2 regions of the Martelella sp. K41-7 genome follow, and region 2 is predicted to be linked to the other one. Evidence: riboswitches for the same ligand, from Rfam matches in the RefSeq annotation. Region 2 holds a riboswitch; the other holds the start of a gene.

Region 1 (7,442 bases), 490 kb from region 2:
GCGGTTTCGGCGTTGCCGCCATTCCATCTGTGGCGATTGCGCGCGAACTGCAGGACCGGCTGCTGTGCCGGGTGAGCGTCACCAAGCCGTTCCCGCCAATGCCGATCGTCGCCAGCTATCAGACGGCCGTCGGCCAGAATATCCTGCGCGGTGTGGCCGAAGAAGCCCGCAAAAGTGCTGCCGCCTATTGCCAGCAGGCGGCTTCGGAAAGTGCCTGGGTGCCGGCGGCCCCGTAAAGCCGCCGGATTTTTGTTGAGCGCCGCCTAGCCGCGCAAGGCTCTTGCGGCTTCCACCATGTTGATCAGCGCCGGTTTGACCTCGGCCCAGCCGCGTGTCTTCAGGCCGCAATCGGGGTTGATCCAGATCTGACGGTCGTTGAGCCGCTTGCGCGCCAGCGACAGAAGTTCGGTCATTTCGCTTGTTGCCGGAATGCGCGGTGCATGGATGTCATAGACGCCGGGTCCGATTTCGCTTGGATAATCGAAGGCGGTGAAGACATCGAGCAGCTCCATCTTCGAACGCGATGTCTCGATCGAGATCACATCGGCATCCATCGCTGCGATCGCATCGATGATGTCGTTGAACTCCGAATAGCACATATGGGTGTGGATCTGGGTTTCATCCGCAACGCCGGAGGCTGACAGCCTGAAGGCGTCGATGGCCCAGTCGAGATAGGTCTTCCAGTCTGATTTTCGAAGCGGCAGGCCTTCGCGCAACGCTGCTTCATCAATCTGAATGATCGCAGCCCCCGCCTTTTCCAGATCCACAACCTCGTCACGGATGGCCAGCGCGATCTGGCGGCAGGTTTGCGCGCGCGGAATGTCGTCACGCACGAACGACCAGTTGAGGATGGTGACCGGGCCGGTCAGCATGCCCTTGACCGGTTTTTCGGTTTTCGACTGCGCAAACTGCCACCAGTCGACGGTCATCGGTTCGGGCCGGGAGACATCGCCGAAGATCACCGGCGGGCGGACATAGCGTGAGCCATAGCTCTGCACCCAGCCATGTTTGGTGAAGGCGAAGCCGGAGAGCTTTTCGCCGAAATACTGAACCATGTCGTTACGCTCGAATTCGCCGTGAACCAGCACGTCGAGGCCGATTTCTTCCTGAAAGCGGATCGCCTCTTCCGTTTCGGTCTGAAGAAAGCCGTCATAGGCCGCACGGTCGAGATCGCCCCGGTTGAAGGCCGCGCGGGATTTGCGGACCTCGCTTGTCTGCGGAAAGGAACCGATGGTCGTGGTCGGGAACAGCGGCAGCCCAAGCTTTTCGTGCTGAAGGGCAATGCGGTCGGAGAAGCGGCTGTTGCGGTGGCGGTCGGCATCGCTGACGGCGGCAAGACGGACGGCAACCGCATCATTGTGGACACGCGGCGAGCGGCTGCGTGCGGCAAGCGCATCGCCGGAGGCCGTCAGCGTGTCGTCAATCGCTTCACCGCCAAGCCCGCGGGCAAGTGCCGAAAGCTCGTCGAGTTTTTGAACCGCGAAGGACAGCCAGCTTTTCAGCTCGGGGTCGAGTTCGGTTTCCAGTTCTGCATCGATCGGTACATGGAGAAGCGAGCAGGACGGGGCGATCTGAACTTTGTCGCTGCCGCGCGCTTCGATCACCGGGCGAAGCTGTTCGAAAAGCGCCGGCAGATTTGCCCGCCAGATATTGCGTCCGTCGATCACGCCGAGCGAAAGCACCTTTCCGGGCGCGACTTGCGCGAGAATGCCGTCGAGCGCCTCAGGCGCGCGCTTAAGGTCGAGGTGCAGGCCTGCGACCGGCAGGTTCACAACCGTTTCCGCATTGTCACCGAGAGCGCCGAAATAGCTGGCGAGCATCAGCTTGAGATCCGGTGCGGCCTTTGCAAGTGCATCATAGGCGTGCTGAAAAGCAGCGCGTTCGCCCTCCGTCAGATCAAGCGCCAGTGCCGGTTCGTCGATCTGCACCCACTGCGCGCCGGCGTCAAGGAGCCGGTTGAGGAGGTCGGCATAAACCGGCAACAGGCCTGAAAGCAGGGTCATCGGATCGAAACCTGAACCCCGTGCCTTGGACAGCTTCAGGAAGGTAACGGGACCGAGAATGACCGGGCGCGTTTCAATGCCGAGCTCCTTTGCCTCCAAATAGTGATCGATGGGTTTGGTGGTCGACAGCGCGAAGGTCTGATCTTCGATAAGCTCGGGAACGAGATAGTGATAATTGGTGTCGAACCACTTGGTCATTTCCAGCGCGCGAACATCGCGCCCATGGCCGGGATGGCCGCAACCGGCATGGTCTGCGTCCGTTTGGGCGCCGCGAGCCATGGCGAAATAGGTTTCAAGCGATACATCGCCGCCGGTCCAGCCATATTCATGCGGTATCGCGCCGACCATCACGGCGGTATCGAGCACATGGTCGTAGAGCGAGAAATCGTTGGACGGGATCACGTTGATCCCCTTGTCGCGCTGCAGAAGCCAGGTCTTGCGGCGCAGATGTTCGGCGGTGTCAAGAAGTTCGGCTGTGTCGGATTTGCCGGACCAATAGGATTCGAGCGCGAATTTCAGTTCGCGCCGTGCGCCGATGCGCGGAAAGCCGAGGCTTGCGACGGCAGGTTTTGTATTTTTCATTTCATACCCCAGACAGAGTTGGGGGCATGGGCTGGCGGAAAGCACACGAAATCGCCCGCGGAAAGAGGTTCCCACGCCGGTTTCGCAGCACCACCGGGACACCCCGCCCGTGGACAGTAACAAGGCTCTGGCAGGTCTCCTGGCTTGCGGGTCAACACACCTTTCCGTCTTCCCGGTTGCCCAGTGACATTGTGGAAAGGCGCTCGCCGCTTACAGTTGCGGGGGCAGCCCCGGAATTGCCGCTGACAATCATGTCAGACGGCGCACCGGGTTCCCTCTTGGCGCCGGAAGGGACGAGCCATCACAGCGAACCAGAGCGAGTGCAGTTTCGTAGGATGGATCGTCATTGTCAATATGATATAAAGATATATTTATATCCTTAAATGGTTATGTTCTGAAAATCGCCGCATTGGCATGATTTTGGCGATGAAGCCAGCGTGCCGCAGATCGCAAATCGGAGGCTTGGAGGTGCTGGAATCAAAAGTTTCGTTTTCTGGCGGTTAACCGGTTCGCGCACTGGCCGAAAACGGCTAAAAGGCGAGCGGGAAGATGGCCACTTCGCGTTTAGCGGACTGGCCATGAGCGAAAAGACTGGATGGGAAAATCATGGCAAATGCCGCAGGAACGATCATTCTCAATGACGGCTGGACTGCTGCAACGTCCGAAGACGCGGACCTCACTGTTGGATTGAAGGTCCCCGGCGATGTTCATTCCGCGCTGCTTGCCGCTGGCAAGGTCGAGGATCCGTATTGGCGGGATAATGAAACCCTGACAGACTGGGTCCATCGCTCAGTCTGGACCGCAAAGCGGTCATTCAATCTGGATCGTGTGGAAGACGGGCACTTCACGCTTCGTTTTGAAAGCATCGACTGCCTTGCCGAAGTGCGCGTCAACGGCGCACCGGCCGGGCAAAGCGAGAGCCAGTTTCTGCGTTACGACTTCGATGTCACCGACCTCTTGCGTGAAGGCGAAAACGTGATCGAGGTGGTGTTTCTGTCCAATTCGCTTGCGGCGGAGAGGCGGGCGGAAAACTCCGATTTCCCGATGCCCTATTCGAAAAACAGCCGCATCGGCCATCTCAATTTCCTGCGCAAGACACAGTGCCATGGCGGATGGGACTGGGGGATCGCGCTTTGCCCGCTCGGCTTTTACGGGGATATTGCGGTTGTGCGCACGGCATCGATCCGGCTTGACGACGTCGCCATCCGCCAGCGCCACGAGGACGGTGCGGTGGAACTGGATGTGACGCTCCACGCCTTTGCCTTCGCGCCGGCGGTTGACGAAGCCACCGTCGAAATCGACGGTCACAAGGCCACCGCCACGCTTCATGCCTTTCCGGGTGAAAACCGCGTGACCGTGACGGCACGGGTGGAAAATCCGCGGCTTTGGTGGCCGTTTGGCCACGGCGAGCAAGCCTTCTACGAGCTTTCTGTTTCGCTCGGCGGCGAAACACGGGATTTCCGCATCGGTCTTCGCGATGTTGAGTTGCTGACCGATGCCGACGAGATCGGCAATCGCTTTGCGTTCAAGGTGAACGGGCGCGAAATTTTCATGAAGGGTGCAAACTGGATCCCGGGCGATGCGCTGCCCGAGCGTGCCACGCCCGATCAGGTGCGCGATCTTCTGCAATCGGCTGTCGATGCCAATATGAACATGATCCGCATCTGGGGCGGCGGGCAATATGAGGCCGATTGGTTCTATGAGCTATGCGACGAGCTTGGCTTGATGATCTGGCACGATTTCATGTTTGCCTGCAATCTCTACCCCGCCCATGAGCGGCACTGGCTGGACCTGGTGCGCAAGGAGGCGCGTCAGCAGTTGCGCCGTCTTTCGCGCTTTGCGTCCATGGCGCTTTGGTGCGGTGACAATGAGCTTGTCGGTGCGCTGACCTGGTACAAGGAAAGCCTTGAGAACCGCGACCGTTATCTGGCGGTCTACGACCGGTTGAACCATGCGCTAGAAGAAGCGGTTGAAGACGAGGATCTCGGCCTGCCGTTCCGCCCGTCATCCCCCTCCGTCGGACGTCTTGATTTCGGCGACGGCTGGCATGTGGACACATCCGGCGACATGCATTTCTGGGATGTATGGCATTCGGCCAAGGACTTCGAACACTATCGTTCCGTGAGGCCGCGCTTCTGCTCGGAATTCGGGTTCCAGTCCTTTCCCTCCATGCGGGTGATCGAGAGTTTCACTGCGGAAGAAGATCGCAACGTCTCCTCCACCGTCATGGATGTGCATCAGCGCAATGAGGGCGGCAACAGCCGGATCGTGGAAACCATCGCGCGCTATTTCCGCTTTCCCGACCGTTTCGAGGACATGGTCTATCTGAGCCAGGTCGGGCAGGGGCTGGCGATGAAGACGGCGATCGAATTCTGGCGCTCGAACAGGCCGCGCACCATGGGGACGCTGTTCTGGCAGTTGAACGATACCTGGCCGGTGGCAAGCTGGTCGAGCCTGGAATATGGCGGTGGATGGAAGGCCACGCAGTATCTCGCCCGCCGTTTTTTTGCCGATCTGATGGTCACCGCACAGCCGAATCCCGACACCGGTGCAATCACGCTGCTTGCCGTTTCGGACAGGATGGAAGATACGCCGATCACAGTCCGTCTGCGCAGTGTCGACGCAATATCGGGAAAGATCGCGGAGATCGGTGCCTATGCGATGACGGCGAAGGCTGCCAGCGCCGTCGAGATTGCGCGCATCCGCCCTGAGACACTGGAGGCCAGCGCCTTCCTGGTGTTTGACTGGCGGGATGATGCCGGCAACGTGCTCGGTGAGAATGAGTATCTGCCGCAAAGGCCGAAGGCCTACCGTTTTGCGGAGCCTCAGATCGAGACATCGGAGGAAACGCTTGACGATGGTTACTTTCGGATCACGGTGACGAGCGACCGGCCCGCGCTCTACGTAACCTATGATCACGGCGGTGATGACATCTATTCCGACAACTGCTTCACGCTGCTGCCCGGGGAGCCGAAAGTGCTCACGGTGACGCGCCGTCGACGCTCGCATCTGCCGGAAAGCTCTGTGCGTGAACTCAGATATCTCCGTGCCTGACAGTTCGCGCAGACAGGTCCCGTTCGCAAACGACGCAGGGGAGGGTCAAACGAAAGCTTGCTCTTCAAAGCTCTTTGCCCTATTTCTCTCGCGCCGAGGCCGATGAGGGACTAGTTTGCAGCGAAAATGCTGTCCCTTCGAAGAACGGAGGCCACGAACCAATATGGAAATTCGAATTCCCATGCAGTTATCCAAGCCCTTTACCGGTTTGTTCGACGCGCTGGTGGCGCGTTTCCTTCCCAGAGCCAACCGTAGTCTTCTCTTCCGCCTGCTTTCGGAAAATCTGCGTGACCAAGCGCCGTGGTATGCCCTTGCCACAGTCGCGATGTTGATTGTGGCTGGCATGACTGCGCTCAGCGCCTGGATCATGAAGGATATCGTCAACGAAACGGTGGTCTCCCAGAACATGAACCGCATGTTCATGCTGGCGGGTGGCGTTGCGATGATTTTCATCGTCAAGGGCATTGCGACCTACTTTCAGATCGTGATCCTGAGCAAGGCTGGCAACAATATTATTGCCAAGGCGCAGAGTAGTATTTTCAGTCGTATCCTTCAGCAGGATCTGAATTTCTTCATCAAATTTCCGTCCTCTGACCTCGTTATGCGTCTGACGAACAATGCCCAGGCAGCCCGGACGGCTATGGACCTTGTTCTGACATCAGCTGTGCGCGATCTGTTTTCCCTGGTCGGGCTGGTGATCGTGATGTTTATCCAGCAACCGATCCTGTCGCTCGTGTCGTTCATCATCGGGCCTGTCGCTTTCGTCGGCGTTCGTTACCTGACGAACAAAGTTCGTGACATCATGAGTCAGGAGCTGACGGCCGTCATGAAAATCATCGAAGGCGTCCAGGAAGCGTCAACAGGTGTACGGATTATCAAGGCCTTCGGCCTCGAAAACCATATGCGTGACCGCATGAATAAGCAGGTAACGCAAGTGGAGCACCGCGCCAACAGCATTGCCCGGCTTTCCGCGGCCACCAGTCCGATCATGGAAACGCTGTCCGGCCTCGCTATTGCCGGTGTTATTGCGCTCAGTGGTTTCTGGGTTGTCGGCGGTGACCAGACGCCGGGTGAGCTGATGTCGTTCATCACCGCCCTGCTCCTGGCCTATGAGCCTGCCAAGCGGCTGGCCCGGATGCGCGTCAATCTGGAAACCGCCATGGTCGGCGTACGAATGATGTATGAGATCAAGGATCATCCGATCCGCCTGACGGAGGCTGAAAATCCACAGCCTGTACCTCCGGGTGGCGGCGATATCGTTTTTGAAGGTGTTGGGTTTTCCTACGACCAGAACAACCCGCTCTTTAACAACCTGAATCTGATTTTTCCGGCTGGCAAGACCACAGCGCTTGTGGGGGCCTCAGGCGGCGGTAAATCGACGATCATCAACCTCGTCATGCGCATGTTCGATCCCGACGAAGGTGTGATTACCGTGAATGGTCTCGACCTGAGGGAAGTCTCGTTCGAGTCTCTTCGCAGGCACATGTCCTATGTCGGACAGGATACGTTCCTGTTCAACGGAACGGTTCGGGAGAACCTCGCACTTGGTCGCGAGGGCGCAACTGAAGAAGAGATTGTCGACGCAGCCAAATCAGCGCACGCTCATGACTTCATCATGAATATGAGCGATGGCTATGACTCATTCGTTGGCGAAAACGGCGGCAACCTGTCAGGCGGACAGAAGCAACGTCTTGCGATTGCACGCGCAATGCTCCGCGATGCCGATATTCTGATCCTTGATGAAGCCACCAGTGCTCTTGATTCTTACGCTGAATCCCTGGTGCAGGATGCGCTAGCACGGCT
Region 2 (7,442 bases):
GAATGGCGCGCCGATCAGTGCGGTCACCACCCCAATCTTCAGATCGCGTTCCGGTGCGATCAACCGCACCGCGACATCTGCCGCAAGCAACACCGTTGCGCCGCCGAGTGCGCTTGCGGGCAGCAACCTCGAGGGCACCGCTCCGACGAGCGGGCGCAGCAGGTGCGGCACCACAAGCCCGACAAAGCCGATCGTACCTGAAACGGCGGTTGCCGCGCCGACGCTTGCCGCAACCCCCCAGATCACCAGCCGCTCCGTGGTTTTCGGCGAAACCCCGAGACTGGCCGCCGCATCATGACCCAGCATCATCGCATCGAGTGCGCGCGCGGAGAACAACAGCAGCACCCAGCCAATGGCCATGAACGGAATGGCCAGCCAGAATTGCAGCATCGAGCGATCGGCAAGCGAGCCAAGCATCCAGAACATGATTTCCATGGCGGCGAACGGATTGGGCGAAAGGTTGAGCGCCAGCGCGGTCATCGCGCCGGCAAAGCTTGTGACGGCAACACCGGCAAGGATGATGGAAAGGCTGCGCGCACCGCCGCCCGCCAGAAACCGCACCAGCACGACAGAAGCAAAAGCGAAGACAAGTGCAAGGATGGGCAGGGCCAGCGCAAACAGCGCCGAAAGCCCGGTATAGAGCGCAATCACCGCACCCAATGATGCGGAGGCCGAGACACCGAGCAATCCCGGTTCGGCCAGTGGGTTGCGCAGATAGCCCTGCAGAACCGCTCCGGACAGACCGAGCGTTAGCCCAATGGTGAGCCCGAGCAGCGCGCGCGGCAGCCTGATCTCCTGCATGATCAGCGCAATCGCGCCGGCATCCCGGCTGAAAAGCCCGGCAAGCGCTGCGCGGAGACCGAAACCTGCGGGGCCAACCGTGAGTGACGCCAGAAACAGCAGGATCACGAGCGCCCCGAGACCGGCAAGAACAACGAAATACCGTCGCTGTTCACTCATTCCCGCGACCTCTGGCCAAACCGTCTCTGACACGGGCAATCGCATCAAGGCTGAACGGCCCGCCGCAGATCGTCAAACGGCTGGGAAGGTCGATGAAATCCGCGTTTTCGGCGACCGCGCGAAAGGCCGGATGGGCAAAGGGAGCCTCGGCCAATGCCGGAGCGTCATACCCACTGTCACCGCCGACGATGACCTCGGGCGCAGCCATGATCAGTCGCTCCAGCGGCAGGCGACCAAGCCCGTCGACACCGGCGGAAACACCGATATTGTCGAGGCCCGCATCGGCGACGATATCGCCGGCGAGTGTGCCATCACCCGAGGTGTAGCCGTTGGCATAGTAGAGCGCTGCGGTCTTACCGCTTGCCGGCGCTTCGAGAAGGGCTGCGCGCCTTGCATCCATATCATCGACGAGCTGCCTTGCCGCATCGTCCCGGCCAAGCAGATGCCCCATGCGCAACAGGTTGTCGCGCACATCCTCAAGCGAAGCCTCGGGCGCGAACTCAGCCACGGGAATACCGAGCCGTTTCAGAAGGTCGACCGTTTCGCGAGTGGTGTAGCTGCCGGCCAGAACCAGATCCGGTTTCATCAGAAACACTTCTTCCGCCAGCCCGTGGTTGAGCGGATAGGCGATCGCATCTTCGGCCATGGCGGATATGGCGGGATCGGCGGCAAGCGCCGAAACCGAGATGAGCTGATCGTCCCCGGCAAGCAGCATTGCCATCTGGTCGGTACACAGATTGATCGAGACCACCCGGTTGGGGCTGATAAGGTCATGCCGGGCCAGCACCGGCCCGGCAGCAATCACAGAAAAAACAAGGCCAGCGCGCACGGTCTTGACGGATAAAACGTTTCGAGCCGTCAGCGCCGACCAGTTCATTCAGAAGGTCCTTTGGTAGGAAAGCGATACCGTGGTTCCCGGCTCCTTGTAGCCATACGCGCTCTCATATTCTTCATCGAAAAGATTATCCACCGCGAATTTAACCCGTGCTGCCGGATCGACGTCATAGAGCGCCGAAACATTGACCAACGTGTAATCGCTAAGCTGTGGATTGTAGCTATCGCTATTGGTCCAGCGGCTTCCAACATATTCGATATCGGCATTGAGGTTGAGCGCCTCGCTCGCCTGCCAGCTTGCGGCCGCTGTCAGCTTCAGCCGGTTTTGGTTTGCAATATAGATGTCATCCGTCTCGTCCTTCGGCAGACGATATTCAAAGCCGAAATCGAGCCCGAAGCGATCTTCGACCAAGCTCTGCGACCAGACCGCACGCACACCGGATATCTTCGCCTTCTCGATGTTCTCCATGGTACCGATAAAAGTGACCGGATCGGAGACATAGGCGATCATGTCATCGATATAATTTTCGTAGTAAACAACATCGATGACAGTACCGTAGCCGGAATCCCAGTTCAGGCCGGCTTCCCAGTTCTTCGAAGTTTCGGCATCAAGGTTCGGATTGCCGACATAGGAGCCGTCAAACGCCCAGTAGAGATCGTTGAAGGTGGGCGCGTTGAAGCCGGTGGAGAAGGAGGCCCGTGCCGTCAATCCGGCAACGAGCTCATAGCCGAGCCCGGCATTATAGGTCAAAGCCCCGCCGAACTGTTCGTCGGCATCGTAGCGCAGGCCGGCATTGAGCGTGAGCGCCTCGTATTCCAGGCCGTACTGGCCGTAGACCGCACCGACATTGCGCGAGGTTTCGGTATAATCGACGGATGAATCCACCGTCTCGCGATAGGCTTCGCCACCAAGGGTGAAGGTGTTGAGCGCATCGCCCGTCAGCACTTCCCTGGTGGTCGATCCCGAAAGACCATAGCGATTGGTATCGTAGTGGGTATCGGCTTCCGGATGCCCGTCGCGGAAATTCTTCTGGTAATCAAAGGCCGAATAGACTTCGAAGACAGAGGACCAGTCATCAGAATGGTCAAGCTCGGCACCGAGCTTGAAAGCGGCATTGGTCTGGGTCGCCTGATTGGCGCCGTAAACCATGTCGCCGGTCATCCAGTCGGCATAAGGCGCGCTGTCGAAATGCGGGTTGGAGCGGGCGTAAAAACCTTCGGAATAAAGCCGGCCCCAGTTGAAATCCTTGCCGATCGAATAGTTAAGCGAGCCCTGCAGAAAGCCGTCGCGGCCATCTTCGTGGACCGAATTTTCGGGCGTGGTGAAGTCATAGCCCTCGGTTCCGAGGATCGAGAGGCCAACGTTGAAATCCACGCCATTATCAGTGATCCCGCGCGTGGCAATGGTACCGAAACCGCCCCAGGGCCAGGTCACACCGGTTTCCAAAGTGGTGCAGATCGACTGACCATTGACACAGGACGAGCCGTCCTTGGTGATGATGTTGACAACGCCGCCGATGGCATCAGCGCCCCACTGGGCAGAGTGCGCGCCCTCGGCGATCTCGACACGGTCGATGGCAGAAAGCGGAATATTGGACAGATAGGCAGAGCCGGCCGTGGCCGAGGCCACACGCATGCCGTCCACCAACACGAGCGTCTGGCTGGCGCTGGCGCCGCGCAGCGTGATCGAGGACTGAGCGCCCTGACCACCATTGGTCGACACGTTCACGCCCGGATATTTCCTGAGCAGCGACGGCAGGTCGGGTGCTGCCGATTTCTCGATATCGGCCTCGGTGATCACTGTCACGGTCGAGGTCGATTGCACGATCGTTGAAGGACGCCTGAGCGGCGTCGTCACATAAACCGGCGCAAGCTCGGTAACCCCCTCTTCGAAAGAAGTGGCATCCTGGGCCAGCACCCAATGCGCCGGTGTCAGGGTCAAAATGGCAGCAGAAGCCGCAAGCAGAGATTTTTTCATTCCATATCCTCAGGCGGCCGGTTTCAAGCCGGCCGAAAAAGCCCGTCGAGGAGAAGAAAGGACACGGAGATACCCGGTCGCGGTTCTGTCCCGTCGGTGGCAACATCGTTTCGAAATGTCACCGCGACGGCAGACCGCGCCAAAACAAGAACCCCGTGTTCCAGCATGGGTGACGGGATCCGGCAGGTCTCCTGGCTTCCGCGTCATCGCCATTGTTTCCGTCTTCCCGAGCATTCGCCCAGTGACATCATGGAAACGGCTCTGCGGCTACAGTTGCGGGGGCAGCCACGGTTTTGCACCGTGTTCCCTTTTCATCCGTCCTCGCGAACGGAACCTGATCCACGCGCAATCTATGCGGCGGATAACGACGGTGTCAATGAAGCCAATCTTCTGATTTGTCCGAACTATTCAGCGGTATTGCTTTTCAGCCACAGATCGGATTTCAGACCAGCACAGGCTGGTCATACATATCCTCGGAGCCGAAGAACTTCAGATAGCGTTCGACCTCCTTCGGATCACCGGTCGCCTTTTGCGGGTTGTCGGAAAGCTTGACCGCCGGGCGGCCATTGGCATCCGACACCTTGCAGACGATCGAAATCGGCTTCAGCCCGCCGACGCGATGCGGCGAGCAACCGATGAAATCATTGGTGAGATTGGTGCCCCAGCCGAAGCTCATGCGCACCCGCCCCGCGAAATGCTTGTAGGCTTCGATGATCGCATCGACATCGAGCCCGTCGGAAAAGATCAGGATCTTTTCGCGCGGATCGCGGCCCATCTTCTTCCACCAGTCGATGATCTTTTCGCCGCCTTCGATCGGCGGTGCGCTGTCGGGGCGGAAACCGGTCCAGTCGGCAACCCATTCGGGCGCATTGCGCAAGAATGCCGTGGTGCCATAGGCATCTGGAAGCGCGATCAGCAGATTGCCGCCGTAGAGCTTGTTCCAGTCCTGCATCACCTTATAGGGCGCGATGGCCAGCGCCTCGTCGGTTTCGGCAAGGGCTGCGGCCACCATTGGCAGTTCATGGGCATTGGTGCCAACAGCTTCGAGGTCCGTGTCCATGGCCAGAAGCACATTTGACGTGCCGGTAAAGGCCGGACCGATCCCCTCTTTCAGCGCTTCCACGCACCAGCGCTGCCAAAGGAAGGAATGCCGGCGCCGTGTCCCGAAATCGGAGATTTTCAGGCCCTCAAGGGCTGCCAGTCGCTCGACCTTCGCCCACATCTTCGCCTTGGCGCGGGCATAGGTGACATCAATGGTGAACAGACCGATGTCTTTCATCGCCGCGCGCGAGCGCAATTCATTGACGATGCAGAGCGCCGGAATTTCCCACATCGTGGTTTCCATCCAACGCCCGTGGAAATCAAGCTGGTACTGGCCGTCGCGCTTGGTGAGTTCATATTCCGGCAGCCGGAAATTGGCGAGCCAGGTCAGGAATTCCGGCTCGAAAATCTGCGAGCGGCCGTAAAATGAGTTCCCGGCGAGCCAGATCATTTCCTTCTTGGTCAGTTTGAGTTCGCGCGCATGATCCAGCTGATCGCGCAGTTCACCCTCATCGATCTCGTCGGCGAGGCGCACCGAGGCCGTCCGGTTGATCACCGAGAAGGTGGCATTGACGTCCGGATAAAGCTTCCAGATCATCTGCAGCATCAAAAGCTTGTAGAAATCGGTATCCAGAAGGCTGCGGATGATCGGGTCGAGCTTCCAGCTATGGTCGTAGACCCGCGTTGCAATATCGGTCTTCGGCATCGCCGTTCGCTCCTCGGCCTTCAAGCGCCATTGCGGCATTCAAAATTGCGTAAAAGGCCGCCATGCCGCCCTTCCGGGGACATGACTTAGCTGCAAAGACCATAGGAAGTCCAGAGTGGGACATTGTTTTGCTCGAAGTGAGCTTTACTGAGACGGCTCCGCCTGCTCCACATTCCCGTTGACAGTATTTTCCACCGGATCGTCGCCCGTCGGTGCAAACAGCTCCACTGCGGCCCAGACCAAAAAGGCAAGCACAAGACCTACTGCCAGAATGACCAGCACCGGACGACCGCGCTCGGAATGCCGAGCTTCGGTCGGGGTCACGTCAACCTTGACGTCCTCGGGGCGACTACCTGTTTTCTTCTTTTCAACCATTGTCTACCTCCCGGGTTGTCAAAATCAGCTTGCGCCCGGCGCACCGAACAGCCAGGACGCGCCGCCCCAGATCAGCACCACGGCGACCATGATCGCGATCAGGATCATGATCACGGTCTGTCCGCGATTAAGGTGGCGCTTTTCGGTCGGCGAGATGCGCGTGTCGTCCTGGTTTTTCTGCGGGTAGTCATCCTCGCCCGGATATTTGACAGGGCGGCCTTCTTTCGGATCGAAATGCGTCGTCATGTCGTCCTCCTTGCTCACCGCGATAGGTTTGCGGCGATGCTTTCAAAAGAGAGAACGTGGAGGCGATGCACTTTGTTCCGGCGCGCTCAGTAACCGGCATCCCGGTTGACGACATGGCGAAGCGGCTCACCGGCCTCGAAACGGGTGATCTGCCGTTCGACATGCGCAAACAGCGCGCTCACATCAGTGTCGGAGGCAACATGCGGGGTAACCAGCACACGCTCATGCGACCACAACGGGCTCGTCTGCGGCAAAGGTTCGGTCGCGAACACATCCAGCGCCGCAGCGTAAAGAACGCCGTTTTCCAGTGCGGCAAGGATATCGGTCTCGACCTGCGACCCGCCACGACCGGCATTGATGAATACCGGCCCACCGAGCGGGCCGGAACGGCTGAGTTTTTCAAACAGTTCGCGGTCGAAGAGCCCCGTCGTTTCCGTCGTCAGCGGCAGAAGGCCGACGAGAATGTCAGTCTTCGCCAGAAAGGCATCAAGCCCCGCAGCGTCGAAACATTCAACACCGTCGACCGCTTTCATGCTGCGCGACCAGCCGATCACATTGAAGCCGATGACCTTGAGCTTGCGGGCGGCATCCTGCCCGAGTTCGCCAAGTCCCATAATGCCGACGGTGAAATCGCGGGCTTCGGCAGGCGGCAGCTGCTGCCAGCGAGTTTCGGCCTGCTGGCCAATGTAATCGGGAATGCGGCGGGCGTGGTACAGGCATTGTAGCACCACATATTCGCTCATGCGCCGGGTCAAAGATGGATCGACGAAGCGCACCAGCGGCGCATCCGGCAGGCTTTTCAGCGCCAGCACACTATCGACGCCCGCGCCGCCGGAAAACAGAACTTCGAGATTGGGTGCGCGCTCGAACAGGTCGTCATCCGGCTTCCACAACACGGCATAACGGCAATCCGAAAGATCCCGGCCCCGGTTTTTCGCATCGGCCAGATCGACCACCGGCCGGTCATGGAAAACCTCTCCGAGCGCTTCGACAATGGCGGCGCGGCCGGAGAATTTCAGGTCGATGACGACGGGGGCTTTGGGCATGCAGGACTTCTTTATGGTCTGGACACTTGAAGGCGAGCGGACAATTGCTCAATCCGCCTCAACCGGCTCGATATCGAAGGCTGCGGCAAGCAGCGCCTTGGTGTAATCGGCCTTCGGGTTTTCAAAAACGTCAGCCGCCGGGCCGCGTTCGACCACTTCGCCGAAGCGCATGACGATGATCTCGTTGGCAAGCGCACGCACCACTTTCAGGTCATGCGAAATGAACAGATAGGCGAGATTGTGCTTCTTCTGCAGG

Evidence for each region. Region 2 has a riboswitch for cobalamin ahead of AC0L7L_RS17195 (TonB-dependent receptor plug domain-containing protein). Riboswitches for the same ligand answer to the same signal wherever they lie in the genome.
Region 1: linked by a shared signal. The riboswitch ahead of metE (5-methyltetrahydropteroyltriglutamate--homocysteine S-methyltransferase) and the one ahead of AC0L7L_RS17195 (TonB-dependent receptor plug domain-containing protein) in region 2 are both predicted to bind cobalamin.

The regions. Positions count from the first base shown of each region.
Region 1 is NZ_CM147867.1:4,099,290-4,106,731, forward strand. Features, by position in the region: gene AC0L7L_RS19460 (LysR family transcriptional regulator) at 1-236, shown strand, start outside; gene metE (5-methyltetrahydropteroyltriglutamate--homocysteine S-methyltransferase) at 264-2,585, opposite strand; cobalamin riboswitch at 2,698-2,916, opposite strand; gene AC0L7L_RS19470 (beta-mannosidase) at 3,192-5,639, shown strand; gene AC0L7L_RS19475 (ABC transporter ATP-binding protein) at 5,821-7,442, shown strand, end outside.
Region 2 is NZ_CM147867.1:3,611,525-3,618,966, forward strand. Features, by position in the region: gene AC0L7L_RS17185 (FecCD family ABC transporter permease) at 1-960, opposite strand, end outside; gene AC0L7L_RS17190 (ABC transporter substrate-binding protein) at 953-1,837, opposite strand; gene AC0L7L_RS17195 (TonB-dependent receptor plug domain-containing protein) at 1,838-3,772, opposite strand; cobalamin riboswitch at 3,937-4,125, opposite strand; gene pncB (nicotinate phosphoribosyltransferase) at 4,215-5,519, opposite strand; gene AC0L7L_RS17205 (hypothetical protein) at 5,664-5,894, opposite strand; gene AC0L7L_RS17210 (hypothetical protein) at 5,919-6,140, opposite strand; gene AC0L7L_RS17215 (2-hydroxyacid dehydrogenase) at 6,227-7,186, opposite strand; gene AC0L7L_RS17220 (ABC transporter ATP-binding protein) at 7,235-7,442, opposite strand, start outside.